One region of the Streptomyces siamensis genome, then DNA from elsewhere that is predicted to be linked to it. Evidence: riboswitches for the same ligand, from Rfam matches in the RefSeq annotation. Region 1 holds a riboswitch; each other region holds the start of a gene.
What was found. Region 1 has a riboswitch for cyclic di-AMP ahead of ABEB03_RS31640 (C40 family peptidase). Riboswitches for the same ligand answer to the same signal wherever they lie in the genome.
Positions count from the first base shown of each region.

Region 2: it holds a riboswitch for cyclic di-AMP, as region 1 does, so the genes downstream of both, ABEB03_RS41630 (transglycosylase family protein) here and ABEB03_RS31640 (C40 family peptidase) in region 1, are expected to answer to the same signal.
Region 3: it holds a riboswitch for cyclic di-AMP, as region 1 does, so the genes downstream of both, ABEB03_RS30255 (M23 family metallopeptidase) here and ABEB03_RS31640 (C40 family peptidase) in region 1, are expected to answer to the same signal.
Region 4: it holds a riboswitch for cyclic di-AMP, as region 1 does, so the genes downstream of both, ABEB03_RS09835 (transglycosylase SLT domain-containing protein) here and ABEB03_RS31640 (C40 family peptidase) in region 1, are expected to answer to the same signal.

Region 1 is NZ_BAABKB010000030.1:179,750-184,404, forward strand. Features, by position in the region: gene ABEB03_RS31630 (hypothetical protein) at 1-284, shown strand, start outside; gene ABEB03_RS31635 (tellurite resistance/C4-dicarboxylate transporter family protein) at 414-1,376, opposite strand; gene ABEB03_RS31640 (C40 family peptidase) at 1,487-2,656, opposite strand; cyclic di-AMP (ydaO/yuaA leader) riboswitch at 2,664-2,836, opposite strand; gene pcrA (DNA helicase PcrA) at 3,400-4,655, shown strand, end outside.
Region 2 is NZ_BAABKB010000046.1:361-5,015, reverse strand. Features, by position in the region: gene eno (phosphopyruvate hydratase) at 1-883, opposite strand, end outside; gene ABEB03_RS41630 (transglycosylase family protein) at 1,379-2,053, opposite strand; cyclic di-AMP (ydaO/yuaA leader) riboswitch at 2,057-2,220, opposite strand; gene ABEB03_RS41625 (transglycosylase family protein) at 2,404-3,378, opposite strand; gene ABEB03_RS41620 (cytochrome P450 family protein) at 3,563-4,655, opposite strand, start outside.
Region 3 is NZ_BAABKB010000029.1:80,878-85,532, forward strand. Features, by position in the region: gene ABEB03_RS30240 (bifunctional acetate--CoA ligase family protein/GNAT family N-acetyltransferase) at 1-496, opposite strand, end outside; gene ABEB03_RS30245 (HPr family phosphocarrier protein) at 674-955, shown strand; gene ABEB03_RS30250 (GntR family transcriptional regulator) at 1,125-1,820, opposite strand; gene ABEB03_RS30255 (M23 family metallopeptidase) at 2,082-2,846, opposite strand; cyclic di-AMP (ydaO/yuaA leader) riboswitch at 2,859-3,018, opposite strand; gene ABEB03_RS30260 (M16 family metallopeptidase) at 3,234-4,634, opposite strand; gene ABEB03_RS30265 (M16 family metallopeptidase) at 4,631-4,655, opposite strand, start outside.
Region 4 is NZ_BAABKB010000003.1:190,054-194,708, forward strand. Features, by position in the region: gene ABEB03_RS09825 (FAD-dependent oxidoreductase) at 1-227, shown strand, start outside; gene ABEB03_RS09830 (HAD family hydrolase) at 432-1,241, shown strand; gene ABEB03_RS09835 (transglycosylase SLT domain-containing protein) at 1,363-2,094, opposite strand; cyclic di-AMP (ydaO/yuaA leader) riboswitch at 2,117-2,228, opposite strand; gene ABEB03_RS09840 (CocE/NonD family hydrolase) at 2,695-4,655, opposite strand, start outside.

The sequences.
Region 1 (4,655 bases):
TCACCCAGATGAAGGCGATGGGCCGGGGCACCGCCCGCTTCGTCCCCGCGATGCTGCACGGCGCGCTGACCATGCTGGTCACCGGTGTGGTGCTGGTCGGCCTCAACCAGGCCGACGACAACCCGGTCGACAACATCAAGATCGGCGTGAAGCTGGCCCTGCTGATCGTGATCCTGGGGCTGGTCTACGTGAAGCGGGACGACGAGCAGGTGGACAAGCGCCTCTTCGGGCTCGTCGGCCTGCTGACGACCGCCAACATCTTCATCGCCGTCCTCTGGACCTGAGCGCGCAGCGGCCCCGGCAGGGCAGATGCCCGAGCGCGGCGAAGGCATGAGCGCGGCGAAGGCACGAGCGCTGCTAAGGCATGAGCGTGGCGAAGGCACGAGCGCGGCGAAGGGGCGCCCGCCGTCCGCTCACGCCCGCTCGAACGCCGTCGCGGCCCGGGCGGCCCCCACCGCGGCGGCCAGCCACGCCGCCACCGCGATCCACAGCAGCGCGTCCCCCCATCCCCTGAGCCAGGGGTGGCCGAGCGCGGACGACACGGTCAGGGTGGCCACCGCCGTCATTCCCATCGGGAAGACCGTCGCCCAGCGTCGTACGTCGTAGCGCGGGCGCGGCCAGATCAGCTCCGAGACGACGAGGACGCAGTACCAGGCGACCGCGAGGACCAGCACGGCGACGGTCACGGTGCGCAGGACGCTCTGGTCGTCGTCGTTCCACAGGTACGGGTTCACGTGGTGCGCCGCGACGAGCTTGGCCCCGGCCAGCGCCGAGATGGCGAGCGCGCCGCCCGCCACCCACTGGTCCCCGGCCCCCCGCGCCACCTCGCGGATGTCGAAGTGCGCGTACGCCACCCCGTACAGCACGAGACCGAGCCAGAACAGCACGAGCGCGGCGTGCGCGAGCCACTTCGGGCCGACGGCCGCGGCGAGCGTGGCGGCCAGCACGGCGAGCCCCTGCGTGGCCACGCAGACGAGGAACACGCCGCCCGGCATCCGGTGCTTCCAGTGCCGTACGACGCACCACAGCAGCACGGGCCAGAGCACGGCCGACAGGGCGAGCAGGGCCTCGGCGACGACCTGCCATCCGAGGGCGGACAGGCGTGTCCCGAGCACGGTGGTGGCCGCGACGGCGGTGAGGCCGGCCGGCGTGTACGCCTCTCCCACCCAGCGCGGCCGTTCCCGCAGCAGCCGCAGGACGAAGTCCGCGGCGAGCCCGACCCAGGCCACGCAGGCCAGGACCAGCGCGATACGGGACAGCGTCTCGTGGTCGGCCATGTGCAGCCCGACCGAGACGATGCCCGTGGCCATCACGGCGGCACCGGCGGCGGGCGGGTGCTCCGCCCACCAGGCGCGGAGCTGGGAGAAGGCTGGCATGCGGACGATGCTATGGACCGACGGGGGAGTTGCCCGTGGGGCACGCGCGCGGGGCGCCCGATAGGCCCCACGCGCGCATGCCCGGCACCGAGCGCCGTCCGCGGGACGGCCTACGCCGGGCGCACCACGCTGTGGATCGCCGACGTGCCGTCGTAGTAGATCGACTCCTCGCGCACGTACGCGCCCGGCTTCGGCGCGTGGATCATCATGCCGTTGCCGATGTAGAGGCCGACGTGGCTGATGTCGTCGTAGAAGAACACCAGGTCACCGGGCTGCGCGTCGGAGAGGGAGACGGTCGTGCCCGCGTTCACCTGGTCGTAGGTGACGCGCGGGAGCGAGACCCCGGCGGCCTTCCAGGCGGCCTGCGTGAAGCCCGAGCAGTCGTACGAGTCCGGTCCGGTGGCGCCCCACACGTACGGCTTGCCGATCTGGGTGCGGGCGAAGGCGACCGCCTTGTCCGCCTTCGCCGTGGACGACGAACCCGTGGTCGTCGAGCCGGTGGAGCCCGTCGAGCCGGTGCTGGTGTCGCCGGACGACGACTCCTGCGCGGCCGCCTTCTTCGCGGCCTCGGCGGCGGCCTGCTGCTTCGCCAGTTCCGCCGCCTTGCGCGCGGCCTCCTCCTGCTTCTTCTTCTCGATCGCGGCGAGCCGGGCCTTCTCCTCCGCGGTCAGCTTCGAGAGCAGGTCACGCGCCTCGGTGAGCTTCGTCTGGACGTCGGCCTTGGACTTCTTGAGCGCGTCCTGCGAGGAGGACAGCGTCTCCAGGCTCTTGGCGGCCTCCGTGCGCTTCTTCGTGGTGGCGGCCTGCTCGGTGGTGTAGTCGTCGACGGCCGCCTTCTGGCGGGTGGTCAGACGGTTCATCAGCTGGGTCTGGTCGAAGTAGTCCTGCGGGTCGTCGGCGAGCAGGAGGGTCGCGGTGTCGGGGGCGGCGGCCCCGGTGCGGTACTGCGCGGCCGCGAACGAACCCAGTTCCTCACGCGCCGAGTTGAGCTTCTCGGTGCGCTTGGCGACGTCGTCGCGCAGGGCGTCGACGCGCTCCTGCTGCTTGGCTGTCTTCTCCCTGGTCGCGTTGTACTTCTCGGTGGCCGTCTCGGCCTGGTGGTAGAGGTCGTTGACCTTCTTCTCGACTTCTTCGAGGCTCGGCCTGGGCTCGGCGGAGGGGGACGCGTTCGCCGTCTGGGAGAGCAGGGCCACGGAGGTGAGGGCGGCCGTCGCGAGAGCGGGGGTGCGTATGCCTGCCATACGCGAACCCGCGGGACGCCATTTGCGGTGCGACGCCAAGAGAGGCGACTCCTTCCGTCATCCGCCTACCGAGTTAGCTGTCGGGTTCGGGCGGGTGCATCCGGAAGGTTTGCCCTACGGTCCTTGCCCCACAAGGCAGTTGGACCGATTCACCCCAAGGTCGGTGGGTCCCCGGTTCCGGCCGCCGCGAAGGCAGGCCGAATTCGGCGGAGGCCACACGGCCCGGCGACGTTCGCCGGTGGGGGTCGAGCGGCCTGTGCGGCACGCTAGCCAATTCGTGTGGCTGCTGTGAAGGTTGATGTGCGATATGCCCGATACATTTTCGTGACCTTGGCCATGAGAAGCGTCACTCTCACCGATCGTGGTCCGGAGGATCTGGAGGGTGACAGGGGTTAAGGGGGTGTCGGTGGGGGGCGGGACGCGCCGCGGGGGTTCTGAAGGTGATGTGCGTCACGGCGGAGCGGCGGAGATGGCGGAGGTGGCGGAGGCGGCGGGGAGGGGTCTTCGGGGCCGGCGCCGATGCCGGGGCAGGGCACGGGGCTCGCGGAGTCCAGGCGGGGGGCGAGGGACTCACGGAGCCGGGCGGGCGGGTGATGGGGTCGGCGGACCCGGGAGTGGACCCGGGAGTGGACCCGGGAGGGGCGGGCCGGGCTCACGGAGGCCGGTCCGGGAAGATCATCGGCTTCCATGAGGCACCGCGGAGACGGACGGACACCCCGATCGGGGCGGACTTTCCGGGGCGGCGGCCGGTTGTCGGTGGGGCGGCCTAGACTCGGAGAGCGATGAGCAGCCTCTTTGACGACAGCTTCCTGGCGGACCTCAAGCCCTCCGGGGCCCACGAGGAAGAGCCCCCGCCGCCGCCCGAGGACGAGGCGCCGGAGCCGATTCCGGACGACCTGTTCGGCGGCCGCTTCGACCTGCCCCCGGCCCGGGACGCGTACTACCGCGACGGCGCGCACCGCCCTGCCCTGGACCCGGCGACGCTGCTCGACGGACTGAACGAGAATCAGCGCGCCGCCGTCGTCCACTCCGGCTCCCCGCTGCTCATCGTGGCCGGCGCGGGTTCGGGCAAGACCCGCGTGCTCACCCACCGGATCGCCCATCTGCTGGCCGAGCGGCACGTCCACCCCGGCCAGATCCTCGCGATCACCTTCACGAACAAGGCCGCGGGCGAGATGAAGGAGCGCGTCGAGCAGCTCGTCGGCCCGCGCGCGGGCGCGATGTGGGTGATGACCTTCCACAGCGCCTGCGTCCGCATCCTGCGCCGCGAGAGCAAGAAGCTCGGCTTCACGTCGTCCTTCTCGATCTACGACGCCGCCGACAGCAAGCGTCTGATGGCCCTGGTCTGCCGCGACCTGGACCTCGACCCCAAGCGCTTCCCGCCGAAGTCCTTCAGCGCCAAGATCTCGAACCTGAAGAACGAGCTGATCGACGAGGAGGACTTCGCGAACCAGGCCGCCGACGGCTTCGAGAAGACCCTCGCGCAGGCCTACGCGCTCTACCAGTCGCGCCTCCGCGAGGCCAACGCGCTCGACTTCGACGACCTGATCATGACGACGGTCAATCTGCTGCGCGCCTTCCCGGACGTCGCCGAGCACTACCGCCGCCGCTTCCGCCACGTCATGGTCGACGAGTACCAGGACACCAACCACGCGCAGTACGCCCTGGTCAGGGAGCTGGTGGGGCCCGCCGACAGCGACCCCGGCGAGCTGTGCGTCGTGGGTGACGCCGACCAGTCGATCTACGCCTTCCGCGGCGCGACCATCCGCAACATCCTCCAGTTCGAGGAGGACTACACGGACGCGACGACGATCCTGCTCGAACAGAACTACCGCTCCACCCAGACGATCCTCTCCGCTGCCAACGCGGTCATCGAGCGCAACGAATCACGGCGCCCGAAGAACCTGTGGACCAACGCGGGCGCCGGTTCCAACATCACCGGCTACGTGGCCGACACGGAGCACGACGAGGCCCAGTTCGTCGCCGACGAGATAGACCGTCTCACCGACGCGGGCGAGGCCAAGGCGGGCGACGTCGC
Region 2 (4,655 bases), on a different contig from region 1:
CGGCCCAGTCGTCCTCGTACAGCGGGTCCTCGATGGAGACCAGCGGGTACGCGGAGACGAGCTCCTCGTAGTACTCGGTCATCTCGGCGGCCGAGCGGGACTTGCCCTCGAACTCGTACTTGCCGTCCTTGTAGAACTCGGACGCGGCGACGTCGAGCGCGAGCGCGATCTGCTCGCCCGGGATGTAACCGGCCTGCTTGATGGCCTCGAGGATGAGGTCGAGCGCGGCGCGGTTCGACTCCAGGTTCGGGGCGAAGCCGCCCTCGTCGCCGAGGCCGGTGGACAGGCCCTTGGTCTTCAGCACCTTCTTGAGGGTGTGGTAGACCTCGGCACCCCAGCGCAGGGCCTCGGAGAAGGACTCCGCGCCGATCGGGGCGATCATGAACTCCTGGATGTCCACGTTGGAGTCGGCGTGCGAGCCGCCGTTCAGGATGTTCATCATCGGAACGGGCAGCAGGTGCGCGTTCGGGCCGCCCAGGTAGCGGAAGAGGGGGAGGTCGGACGCCTCGGAGGCGGCGTGCGCGACGGCGAGCGAGACGCCGAGGATGGCGTTGGCGCCGAGCGAGCCCTTGTTGTCGGTGGCGTCCAGGTCGAACATCGCCTGGTCGATCAGGCGCTGCTCGGTGGCGTCGTAGCCGACGAGCTCCGGGCCGATCTGCTCGATGACGGCGAGGACGGCCTTCTCGACACCCTTGCCCTGGTAGCGGTTGGGGTCACCGTCGCGGAGCTCGATGGCCTCGAAGGCACCGGTGGAGGCGCCGGACGGGACGGCGGCACGACCGGTGCTGCCGTCGTCGAGGCCGACCTCGACCTCGACCGTGGGGTTGCCTCGGGAGTCCAGGATTTCCCGGGCTACGACGACGTCGATGGACGGCACGAGCATCTCCTTCTGGGATGTGACGCGGGTACGCCGGACACCGGGCCCGGCACGGCGCGGAGCCTGGGACGGCTTCGCGACATGAGCCTAACCGCCCCGGGGGGATCGGCCAGCCTGACGACCACCCCTTGAGCAGAACCGAGCGTAAATTGTTTCCGAACGGAACAAAAACCTGCCCCGTACATGAATACCGCCCCGCACGAAAAGCCCCGCCCCGGCGCGTGCGGGGGAACACGTGCCGGGGCGGGGAGCCCGTGGGGACGGGGGGACCCTCACGAGACCTCCGGTGCGGAGACCTCTTCTATGGGAGAGCCATGGACCGGCCGAGGCCTTTCGGGGACCGGTGCCGGACCGCGACCGGCGGCGCGGGGCCGGACCGGACGGCGTGGACGCCGGTCCGGACCGCACACGGCCGATGGGGGCGCGGACGCAGGTGGGGGCTGCGGTCGCGGACGGACGCACGGCGGCCGGTGGGGGGCGCGGCCGCCGCGCGAGGGCCGGTCAGCCGAGGTGCAGCTGCTGGCCCGGGAAGATGAAGTCGGCGTCGTCGACGATGTCCTTGTTCAGCTTGAACAGCTGCTGCCAGCCACCCTTGACGTGCTTCTTCTCGGCGATGGAGCTGAGGGTGTCGCCCTTGACGACCTTGTACTCGCCGTCACCCTTCTTGACCTTCTCGCCGGTCGGGGTGGTGACGGTCTCCTTGGCGGCCGGGCGCTCGGCCGAACGTGAGGCGGGCTGCTCCGTCGTACGGGTGGTGGTGCTCGGGGTGCTCGACGCGGAGTCGGCACTGCCGCCGTTGTACGTGGCGTTCGACAGGCCCGTGCCGCAGGTCGGCCAGGCGCCCTTGCCCTGCGCGGCGAGAACCTTCTCACCGACGGCTATCTGCTGGGCCTTGGAGGCCTTGTCGGCGGTGGAGGCGTAGGCGGTGCCTCCGTACGCGGCCCAGGTGGAGGCCGCGAACTGCAGGCCGCCGTAGTAGCCGTTGCCGGTGTTGATGGCCCAGTTGCCGCCGGCCTCGCACTGGGCGACGGCGTCCCACTCGGACGCGGTGGCGGCGGAGGCGTTGCCGGCGGCCATCAGCGGAGCGGCGATGGCGACACCGGTGACACCGGCGAGGGCGGCGACACGTGCGGCCTTGGAAGGACGACGGTGCTTGCCCTTGTCGGAAAACAGCATGGAGGATCCCCTCACCGACGCCTGCGAGGTGAGCTGTCGGGTTCGGGCGGGTGAGTGCCCGGCCGCGCGCTCCAGCGCTCGGCTCCACCCCTAGCCGCTCCCGGTTCAACAACCGTTCGCGGCACTTACCTTGGGTCCCCCGCTCCTGCCCACGGCGCTTGACGCGTCGACTGTTCCCGTACGGCCGTCGGCAGGATTCGGCGTTGCGACCGTCGGGGCCCGCTGTGGCGAGCGATCACGACCGTAGGCATGCGGTCGACGGAATTCCAAAGACGATCAGGGCCTCTGAGACTCATCTCTCACTCGCACCAAACCGGACATTCCACGGCGAACCGTGACGCGAACTCCCGCTACTTTTCGCCCGATTCGGCATCAACTGCAAGGCTCTGACCGGGGAGGATGAGGTCGGGGTCGGCGCCGACCGTCTTCTTGTTCGCGTCGTACAGCCCGGACCATCCGCCCGGCAGGTCGAGGGCGTCGGCGATCGTCGAGAGGCTGTCGCCGTTGCGCACGGTGTAGGAGCCGTCGGCGGATTCACGCGAGGGGGCCGAGCCGCGGGAGGCGTGCCGCCCCGGAGTGCCGTCCTTGCGGGCGTCACCCGCGCCCTCCGTGGCGTCCTCGTCGGCGCTGTCGCCGCGGTGGCGGCCGGCTCCGGCCGTGCCGCCCTCGGACGCCTCCGAAGACTCGTCGCTCCGGCCCGACTTGTCCGATCCATCGCTCTTCGGCGTCGCCTGGTCCGAGCGGTCCGAGTCCTGGGAGTCCTCGTCGGACGAGGTGTCGGACTTGGTGGAGTTCCCGCCCTCGCGCGAGGTGTCGGTCAGGGAGGACGAACCGGACGAGAAAGAGGAGTCGGAAGAATCAGATGAAGAGGACGAACCGGACGAGTCCGAAGAACCGCCCTCGTTCGAGGAATCGTCGCCCAGGCCCGTGTCGACCTCGACGTCAGCGGAGTTCTTGCTGAGCCCGGAGAGCGGCCCGCAGGTCGGCCAGGCGGTGAGCCCCTCGCCGTCGAGGACCTTCTCCGCGATGGCTATCTGCTGCGAGCGGCTGGCCTGGTCGGCGCTCGGGGCGTAGGCGAGACCGCCGTACCTCTCCCAGTTGTCCTGGGTCAACTGAAGGCCGCCGTAGTAGCCGTTGCCGTTGTCGGCGCTCCAGGCGCCGCCGCTCTCGCACTCCGCGACCCGGTCCCACGTGGTGCCGTCGGCTGCGCTCGCGCTGGTGGCGCCGAGCAACGGGATCGCGATGGCCGATCCGGTCACTCCTGCGGCGACGATGAGGGCCGGGGCCTGACGGGGGCGACGGTGACGGCCGTTCCCGGAGAGCATGCGGAAGCCTTTCGCGTGACAGCAGGTGACTACAGCGGCTACAGCGACAGATGGGCCGCGTTGCTGGGTGAACGTATCCGCACTCGAACGCTTGTCACAAGTCGATGCAGCGCAGATCACGTGAAGATCACAGATATGACGGACCGTCATCCACTGCCGGTCGGGACGCCGTTCCGCGGCATGCCTACCTGATCGGCGTGAACTCCACCGGAAGTGTGCGCAATCCACGCATAATGAGGCCACCACGCCAGCGCAAATCGGCCGGATCCCCCGCGAGTTGCAGATCGGGCAGGCGGGCGAGGAGCGTGGCGAGCGCGGTCTGCCCCTCCAGACGGGCGAGCGGCGCGCCGAGACAGTAGTGAAGGCCGTGACCGTACCCGAGGTGCTGGTTGTCACGCCGGGACAGGTCGAGCGTGTCCGGCTGTTCGAACCGTGCGGGGTCACGGTCCGCAGCCGCCAGGACGACGAGGACGGGATCGCCGGGCGCGATGTCCTGCCCGCCGATCCGCACGGACTCCGTGGCGAACCGCCAGGTGGCGAGCTCGACCGGCCCGTCGTAGCGCAGGAGTTCCTCGACCCCGGTCTCGAGCAGTGCCCGCTCCCCCGCGGCGAGGGAGGTCTGGAGGCGGGCCCGCTGCCCGGGGTGGGTGAGGAGGGCGTAGGTGCCGTTGCCGATGAGGTTGACCGTCGTCTCGAATCCCGCGAAGAGCAGGATGAACGCCATCGCGGCGGCCTCGTTCTCGGTGAGGTGCTCGCCGTGGTCGGAGGCGCGGATGAGCCCGGAGATGAGGTCCTCGCCGGGTGCGGGGTGCTCGGGCAGCGCCTCCCGCTTGCGGTGGATGAGGTCGGCCAGATAGCCGCGCATCTTCTTGACGGACCGCGCCACCCCGCCCCTCGGCCCGCCACCGTGCCGGATCATCATGCCCGCCCAGTCCCGGAAGTCGTCCTGGTCCTCGCGGGGGACGCCGAGCAGGTCGCAGATGGCGTAGATGGGCAGCGGGAACGCGAAGTCGTGGATGAGGTCCGCGGAGCCCTCGCCCGCGAACCGGTCGATCAGCCGGTCGGTCAGTTCCTGCACGCGCGGCGCGAACTCCGCCACCCTGCGCGGGGTGAACGCCTTGCTGACCAGCCGCCGCAGCCGGGTGTGGTCCGGCGGGTCGATGTTCAGCAGATGGGTCATCAGCTCGGCCTTGCGCTCGCCCGGGATGCCCGTCTTCCCCTTGGCGTGGGCGGGTTCGTCGTGATGGGCGGGGTTCTTGGACAGCCGTTGGTCGGCG
Region 3 (4,655 bases), on a different contig from region 1:
CCGCGTCCGTGAACACCTTGATCATCTTGTTGTTGGCGGGCAGCACCTCGGCGGCGAAGCGGCGGATGCCACGCTCACGGGCCACGGCCGCGATGTGTTCGAGGAGGGCCGAGGCGACACCGCGGCCCTGGTGGGCGTCCTGGACGAGGAAGGCGACCTCGGCCTCGTCGGCGGGGGCGGACGCGGGCAGGCCGTCGGCATTGATGCGGTCGTAGCGTACGGTGGCGATGAACTCGCCGCCCACTGTGGCCGCGAGACCCACCCTGTCCACGAAGTCGTGGTGCGTGAAGCGGTGGACGTCCTTCGCGGACAGGCGCGGATACGGCGCGAAGAAGCGGTAGTACTTCGACTCGTCGGACACCTGCTCGTAGAAGCTGACCAGGCGCTCGGCGTCATCGACGGTGATGGGCCTGATGCGGGCGGTGCCGCCGTCGCGCAGCACCACGTCGGCTTCCCAGTGAGCGGGGTACGCGTGCCCGTCCGGCGAGGTCTGCATGGGCCCCAGAGTACGGCTCGCGTCCGACAACGGCGCGCGGCAGTCTGTGGAGGACGGAAGCCGGATCGAGGCCGCGATCCGGCGACACTCGGGACGGGACTCCGGACCGCTCCGGGCAGTCTTCACGTTATGGGACACTGGTCTAGACAACCCTGAACACCTGAAGGGCAGCATCACATGGCTGAGCGCCGCGTCAACGTCGGCTGGGCTGAGGGCCTCCACGCCCGCCCCGCCTCCATCTTCGTCCGGGCCGCCACGGCCTCCGGCATCCCCGTGACGATCGCCAAGGCCGACGGGAACCCCGTCAACGCGGCCTCCATGCTCGCGGTCCTCGGCCTGGGTGCCCAGGGCGGCGAGGAGATCGTCCTCGCCTCCGACGCCGAGGGTGCGGACGCCGCCCTCGACCGCCTTGCCAAGCTGGTCGCCGAGGGGCTCGAGGAGCTCCCGGAGACTGTCTGATCGCATTGCCGGCGACGGCGGACTTCGCCCCGAGAGGCGAAAGAACGCCGTCCCGCACATCCGCCGAAGGGCTCGTCCGAGAATCTCGGACGAGCCCTTTGCTTTTCCCGTTTCCGGGCAGCAGAAATAATCCCCCGCGAATTACTCATCTTTGTATACGGTGCCCGTGTTAATGCCGCACGCCCGTCATGTTTACGGGATGTTGCGAAGTCCTCACACGCTCCGCCCGGTCCCCGCCGCCGGGAAAACGGAGCCGGTGCGCGGCCGTCGCACGCTCCGCGTGCAGAGCCGTGATCGACCGCGCCCGCTCGCTGTCGCCCCGCGCGACGGCGTCCACGATCCCGCCGTGCTCCGCCCAGGACTCCGCCGGGCCGGCCGGCACCTCCACGGTGTACATCCAGGCGATCTTGTGCCGCAGCTGCGCGAGCGTGGACGTCAGCGCCGGGCTGCCGGAGGCCTGCGCGAGGGTCTCGTGGAACCAGCCTCCCAAGGAGCGCAGATCCTCGCTGTGCCCCCTCCTGGCGCGCTCCTGACCGAGCCTGACCAGGCCCCGGAGCACCTTCAGATGGGCCTCGGTCCGGCGCTGGGCGGCCCGTGCCGCGGCCAGCGGCTCCAGCAGCATCCGCATCTCCAGCAGGTCCGACGCCTCCTGCTCGGTCGGCTCCGCGACACACGCGCCCGCGTGCCGCCGGGTGACGACGAAGCCCTCGGCCTCCAGCGTGCGCAGCGCTTCGCGCACGGGGACACGCGAGACGCCGTAGCGGCGGGCGAGCAGTTCCTCGGTGAGCCGGCTGCCGCGCTCGTAGACGCCCGAGACGATGTCGTCACGGATCGCCGTGCATACCGAGTGCGCCGGAATACGCATGACCGGACCTCCGCTTTAATGCCCGCGAAACGCCATCGATTGACGCCTGTTCAGTGACTCTATTGCAGGCAGCCGGAATTTCCGACGGGAGGCCGGAATCCATGGATATTTTTTGGACAGATGCCCGGCCGAAACGACGATGCCCCGGCTCGGTGAGCCGGGGCATCCAAAGTCGTGAAGAAGTCGCGGAGCGGACGTCGGAGGTTCACACCGCGCGAGCGGCGGCGCGCCGGGCGTCCGTGCCCCGCGGGCCGAGGTGCGTCAGACGCTCACACCGCGCGCGCGGAGGTAGCCGACGGGGTCCATGTCCGAGCCGTACTCCGCGGTCGTACGGGCCTCGAAGTGAAGGTGCGGTCCGGTGGTGTTCCCGGTGGACCCGGAGAGGGCTATCTGCTGCCCCGGGGTGACCGCCTGGCCGACGGAGACGCCGATGGACGACAGGTGGCCGTACATGGTGTACGTGCCGTCGTGCATCTTGATCACGACCTGGTTGCCGTAGGCGCCGCCCCAGCCGGCCGTGACGACCGTGCCCGAGCCGACGGCGTGGACCGGGGTGCCGGACGCCGCGTGGAAGTCGACGCCGGTGTGGCTGCCGGAGGACCAGAGGCTGCCACCGGTCTTGTAGCCCGTGGAGACGTACGAGCCGGTGATCGGCAGGACGAAGGAGTTGAGGCGCTTGCGCTCGGCCTCGCGGGCGGCGCGCTCCTTGGCCTCACGCTTCTTCTTGGCCTCCTCGGCGGCCCGCTTGCGGGCGGCCTCCTCGGCCTTCTTCAGCGCCGTGGCCTCGTCGGCGGCGCGCTGCTGCGCCACGGCCTGCTCGTCGATCTGCTCGGCTACCGAGTCGCCGAGGGAGACGACCGGAGTCAGTCCGGTCTGCTCGACGGAGGTCTCCGCGGCGAGCGCGGGTGCGGCCAGCGCCCCGACGACGCCGGTGGTGGTGAGCGCCGCGACGCCGACGGCGTTCGTGGTGGTGCGCTTCACGCGGCTCGGACGACGATGCTTCCCGGTGCCACAGGTGAACGCCATGTAGGGGCTGGTCCTTTCCTTCCCTCTCGCCTACCGGGTTAGCTGACGGGTTCGGAGCAGGAAGGTCTCCTACGGACCCCCTCCGGGAGGGCGTCCGATTCACCCCAGGGACTGCGTATGGGTCCCCGGCTCCCCTGGCTCGCGCCGTACGGGGACTCGGCGATGACTGTCCGGTGCCGCGGGCGCGGCGCACTGCCTGGCGAACAGCCGGATCGACGCTAGACGGGGCGCCTTTCGAACAACAAACGGATCACGGTTTTTGTAGTGCATGCCACAGGGCAGACAGGCAACCTCTCCACCAATACGGACAAATCGAGAAGGGAGTCCGGACAAAGCGAGGCCCAGGTGACGTATGCGCCACCTGGGCCTCCGAGATGTCGCGCCGCTCTACTCGGCCGTCACGACGGTCACTTCACCGATTCCGAGGGCCTGGACGGGCTCCTTGATCTTCTCGGCGTCGCCCACCAGCACCGTCACCAGCCGGTCCACCGGGAAGGCGTTCACGACGGCCGCCGTTGCCTCCACGGTGCCCGTCGCGGCCAGCTGCTGATACAGCGTCGCCTGGTAGTCGTCGGGCAGGAACTGCTCGACCTGGTCCGCGAGTGTGCTCGCCACGGCCGCCGCGGTCTCGAACTTGAGGGGCGCCACACCGACCAGGTTCTGCACGGCGACGTCCCGCTCGGCGTCGGTCAGACCCTCGGCGGCGAGGGTGCGCAGCACCTTCCACAGGTCGTCGAGCGCCGGACCCGTGTTCGGGGTGTCCACGGAGCCGCTGATGGCGAGCATCGCCACGCCCGTGGTGCCCGCGGAGGACGACGGCGCGGCCCGCAGGACCTGGCCGAACGCCCGTACGCCGTAGGTGTATCCCTTCTCCTCGCGCAGGACCCGGTCCAGACGCGAGGTGAGGGTGCCGCCGAGGCAGTAGGTGCCGAGCACCTGGGCGGGCCACACACGGTCGTGCCGGTCGGCCCCCACACGGCCGATGAGCAGCTGCGTCTGCACGGCACCGGGCCGGTCGACGATGATCACGCGGCCCGTGTCGTCGGCGCTCACCGGCGGCACCGGGCGCGGCTCGGCGGACGAGCCGGTCCAGGAGCCGAGCGTGTCGCCGAGCAGTTCGTCGACGTCGACGCCGGTGAGGTCACCGACGATGACCGCGGTCCCGGTCGCGGGACGCACGTGCTTCTCGTAGAAGGCGCGCACGGCCGCCGAGTCGATGTTCTCGACGGTCTCCTCGGTGCCCTGCCGCGGGCGCGACATGCGCGAGGTCGACGGGAAGAGCTCCTTGGAGAGCTCCTTGGCGGCGCGGCGGGCCGGGTTGGCCGACTCGTGCGGGATCTCGTCCAGCCGGTTGCGCACCAGCCGCTCGACCTCGCTGTCCTCGAACGCCGGTGCCCGCAGGGCGTCGGCCAGCAGACCGAGCGCCTTGGGCAGGCGGGAGACGGGGACTTCGAGCGACAGACGCACGCCGGGGTGGTCCGCGTGCGCGTCGAGCGTGGCGCCGCAGCGCTCCAGCTCCGCGGCGAACTCCTCGGCGGAGTGCTTGTCCGTGCCCTCGGAGAAGGCCCGCGCCATGATGGTGGCGACGCCGTCCAGACCGGTCGGCTCGGCCTCCAGGGGCGCCGCGAGCAGCACCTCGACGGCGACGACCTGCTGACCGGGGCGGTGGCAGCGCAGCACCGTCAGGCCGTTGTCCAGCGTGCCGCGCTCGGGGGCCGGGAACGCCCAGGGCTTGGCCTCGCCCGCCTGGGGCTGCGGGTGGAAATCCATGCTCGCGAGCTCGGTCACTTCGCCGACTCCTCGTCTTCG
Region 4 (4,655 bases), on a different contig from region 1:
GCGTCGACGTCGCGGCGATGGACTTCCTCGGGCACGAGCTGCGCACCGAACTGGCGGTCAGCCGCGGCACCCCGAGGCTGGGCGCGGGCTACCGCTCCTCCGTCCGAGGCCTGTACTTCACCGGGCTGCCGGCGGCGGCCTCGTACGGGCCGGTGATGCGGTTCGTGTGCGGGACGGAGTTCGCCTCGCCCCGGCTGGCCGGACATCTGGCCGCCGCACACAGGTGAGTTGGGGCGAGGTGCGCTGCGGGCGAAGCGGCGCACCTCGCCCTTGCGTGGCTGTGGAGAAGGGCGCCTCCGTGTACCGCGCGCACGGGTTGTACGGCGAACTGCCCCTGCCGTCCGGACGGTGAAGGGCGTTGCGGGCGGGATACCGGACGTCGTCCGGTTCACGGCGGGCCGTTGAGTCGTGCGATCCGTATTCTTCGGATCATGGCCGCTCCGACTGCATATTCACTCATCGCCACTGACCTGGACGGAACGCTGCTGCGCGGCGACGACACCCTCTCCGACCGGTCGCGGGCCGCGCTGGCGAGGGTGGCCGAGGCGGGTGCCCGGCATCTCGTGGTGACGGGCCGTCCCGCACCGAGGGTGCGACCGCTGCTGGACGAACTCGGCGGCGAGGGACTGGCGGTGTGCGGTCAGGGAGCGCAGCTGTACGACGCCGGGGCGGACCGGATGCTGTGGTCGGTGACCCTGGACAGGGAACTGGCGGAGACGGCGCTCGGCAAGATCGAGGCGGAAGTCGGCCTGCTGTACGCGGCGGTGGACCAGGACGGCGTGGACGGGCTGACCTTGATCGAGCCGGGCTACGTGATGCCCCACCCGACGCTCCCGGCGGTACGGGTGCGGCGGCGCGACGACCTGTGGACGGAGCCCATCAGCAAGGTGCTGCTCCGTCACCCTTCCCTGACCGACGACGAGTTGGCCTCGGCGGCACGGTCGGTGGTCGGTTCGCTGGCGACGGTCACCATGTCGGGGCCGGGTACCGTCGAACTCCAGCCATGCGGCGTGACCAAGGCGACGGGTCTCGCCCTCGCCGCGGCGCACCTCGGTCTCGCGCCCGCCGAGACCCTCGCCTTCGGCGACATGCCCAATGACATCCCCATGTTCGACTGGGCGGCCCGTGGGATCGCCATGGCCAACGCGCATCCGGAACTGAAGGCGGTGGCCGACGAGGTGACCTTGTCGAACGAGGACGACGGCATCGCGGTCGTGCTGGAACGGCTCTTCGGGGTGTAGACGCAACCGAAGAAACGGAACAAATCAGAGAAGTCTGAGAAAGACGGACAAAAATACCGATTCGGGGCGCGTGCGGAAGTCCGCCCGCGCCCCGAATCGGCGATGTGCCGCTGTCGCCGGGTCAGTACGCTCCGTTGACGTTGTCGATCGAGCCGTACTTCGCCGCGGCGTAGTTGCAGGCGGCCGTGATGTTCGCGACCGGGTCGTACGGGTCCATCGAGGTGCCGGGGACGTGGTACGCCTTGAAGGTGGGGTCGATCACCTGGAGGAGGCCCTTCGAGGGGATGCCGGCCTTGGCGTTGGAGTCCCAGTTGTTGATGGCGCGGGGGTTGCCGGAGGACTCGCGCATCACGTTGCGGTGGATGCCGTTGTACGTGCCGGGTATGCGCTTCTTGGCCATGATGTCCAGGGAGTGCTTGATCCAGCCGTCGAGGTTGTTGGCGTACGTCTTGCCGGAGGAGGGGGCCGCTGCCGCCGGTGCGGCCTTGGTGAGCGGGGACACCACGCCGGTCGCGAGGTTCTTCGTGCCCACCGTCAGCACCAGTCCCGGGCGCAGGTGGGCGGCGTCGGGGCCGATGACGGCCTTGTTGGCGTCGTACAGCGCCTGCCAGCCACCGCTCGACGGGTTCTTCTTCGCGACGCTCTGGAGGGTGTCACCGGCGACCACGGTGTAGGTGAGGAGCTGCACCTGGGGGACGGTCGCCCGGACGGTCTGCGTCGCGGTGGCGGCCTGGGCGCCGGTGGCGCTCAGGAGGGGGAGTGCGAGGGCGACTCCGCCCACACCGGCGGCGAGCACGCCACGGGTGATGAGGGGGCTGGTCCTGAAGCGGCGGTTCATGAGTCGTCCGGACATGGCGGTTTCCTCTCCTGCGCCTGCGAGGTGAGCTGTCGGGTTCGGGCGGGGAGGTGCCCGGCCGCGCTCTCTGTGCGGCTTGACCCCTAGTCGTTCCGGTTTGTCTGGATCGACGGCTTTTCTGGGTCCCCCGCTCCTGCCGTGTGTGCGTGGGTGGGTGGGTCCGGGCGGCGGCAGGATTCGGCGATCCGCCCGGGATCGACGTGAACGTATGCGAGAGCACATGTCGGGAACAAGGGCTGAATTTCGGACGAAGATCGCTTTCGCCTGATTAAGGCAGTGTCGATACGTCCGATTCAACCGGAATTGGATCCTCAACTTGCCTTTAGCAAAGGGATCCTGTGAAGACGGCGTAAATTCCCGGTCGAGGGTGCACGTGACCCAACTCACGAGACCAAGGCCAACTAAAGCGGCAAGACCGGCAACTCGGACATCACGCCTCGGTGGCCTATCGGTACGAGTAGGTACAACTCGGACATCAGGGCGTGGCGGGCCGGAGGGTATAAGTCGGGCAACTCGGGCAGGCCGCAGGGGTTTCCGTGGGGCAGGGCGGTCGTGCGTCCGGCCGCCCCGGCGGGCAGGGCCGGAGCGTCGGCGGGCCTAGCCCGACGTGCGCGGGATCCGCTTCTGCCACGTCCGGTGGAAGACCACCTCGTCGCCGTCCCTGCAGATGACCTCGTCGGAGGCGATGAACTCCCTTTCGGAGCAGGTGAGTTCCGACCGCGTCGTCACCCGGGCGTCCCAGGCGAGGTCAGGGCGGTGGAAGCGGACCGACCAGGCCGAGCGGGCGCGCGCCGACAAGGGGCCGGACTCGTCGATCGTGTACGACTCCCCGACGTCCTCGGTGACTTCGAGGCCGTCCGGGTGGATATGGGTGCCTTCGTGACGGAGGTCGGTCTCCAGACGCCACTCGCCCTTGGCGACGTCGTGCACGAGGAGCCGTTCGGGGCGCGGCTCGTCCAGCGTCGCGGGGGAGGCCGCCCCGAGGGGTGCGGACTGCTCCGGCTCCTCGAAGGCGATCGCCGGGTCCGACTCCCGTGCCCTCACCGGGAGTTCGAGGACGCCGGCCGCCGGGTCCAGGGTGAAGCCGGTCTCCGGACCGGGCTGGGGCCAGACCCACGGCCAGTACGCGGAGGAGACGGCGAGCCGGACGTGATGCCCGGGCGGGAACGCGTGACCGATGGGGTCCAGCTCGACGAGCACGTCCTCCGTCGCGCCCGGCACCCATGCCGTCGCCCGGTCGCTGCCGTGGCGCGCCGACAGATTCAGCACGCCCCGGGTGACGAGCGTCGAGGCGCCGTCGGGAGCCACGTCGCACAGCCTGGCGATCACCTGGCCCCGGGGGGAGTGCGAGGTCAGCCGCAGCCGGACCGCCGGGCGGCCCAGGACCCAGGTCTCCTCCGTGACCTCGAACTCGAAGCAGACCGACCGGGCGTCCTCCTCCCGCTGGTCCGGGGGCAGGTCGGCGTCGTGGCCGCGTGGGACGGTGCGGCCCGCGTCCACCCCGGTGTGCTGCGGTGAGCGCACCGCCACCGGGTCGCCCTGGAGCGCGTATGTGACCCGGGTCACGGAGGGCGACGGCCAGACGGGATCACCCACCCAGCGGCCGGTGATCACCGGATACGTCGTCGCCGGGGGACGCGCGTCCATGACGTACGAGCGCAGGAGCGGTTCCGTCATGATGCCGCCGGGGCCGGGGCCGGGGCCGGGGCCCGTCCCGGGCGTCGTCGGGGTGCGCAGCCAGTGGTCCCACCAGCGCAGGGTCTCCTGGAGGAAGCCGATCGCCGGGCCGGGCGGCCGGTCCCGGTCGGGATAGTGGTGCGACCACGGGCCGATCACTCCGCGTACGCGATCGGGTGGCAGGTGCTCGACCAGACGCAGCACCGTGTCGCGGTACGGGTCGTGCCAGCCGCCGACCGCCAGGACCGCCGCCCGGATCGCTCCGTAGTTCTCGCGGACGCTCCCGTGGCGCCAGTACGCATCCCGGGTCTGGTGCTCCAGCCAGGTGTGGACCGGTGGCTCCACCGCCTGGAGCCGCTTCACCCACATGTCCCGCCACATCACCTCGCCCACGTGCGCCGGGTCCGGGGGAAGGGCGGCGGAGGCGAGCGTCGCGGCCGACCTGGCGTGCAGGCCGGCGGCCCGTACGGAACCTCCTGCGTAGTGGACGTCGTTGTCGTAGCGGTCGTCCGTCGAGCAGACCGCGACGACCGCCTTGAGCGGCTCGGGTGCGAGGGCCGCGATCCGGAGAGAGTCGAAGCCGCCCCAGGAGATGCCGAACATGCCGACGCTTCCCGTGCACCAGGGCTGGGCGGCCAGCCAGTTGACCACCTCCACGCCGTCGTCCAGCTCCTCCTGCGCGTGCGCGTCCGCCGGCATGCCCTCCGCATTGCCGTGCCCGCGGATGTCCACGCGGACGGAGGCGTAGCCGTGGCCCGCGTACCAGGGGTGGCGCTGCCAGTCGCGGGGCGCGGTCCGGTCCGTGAGGCGGTGCGGAAGGTATTCGAGGAGAGCGGGTACGCGTTCCTCGGTCAGCGGGCGCCAGACGCGCGCGTACAGAC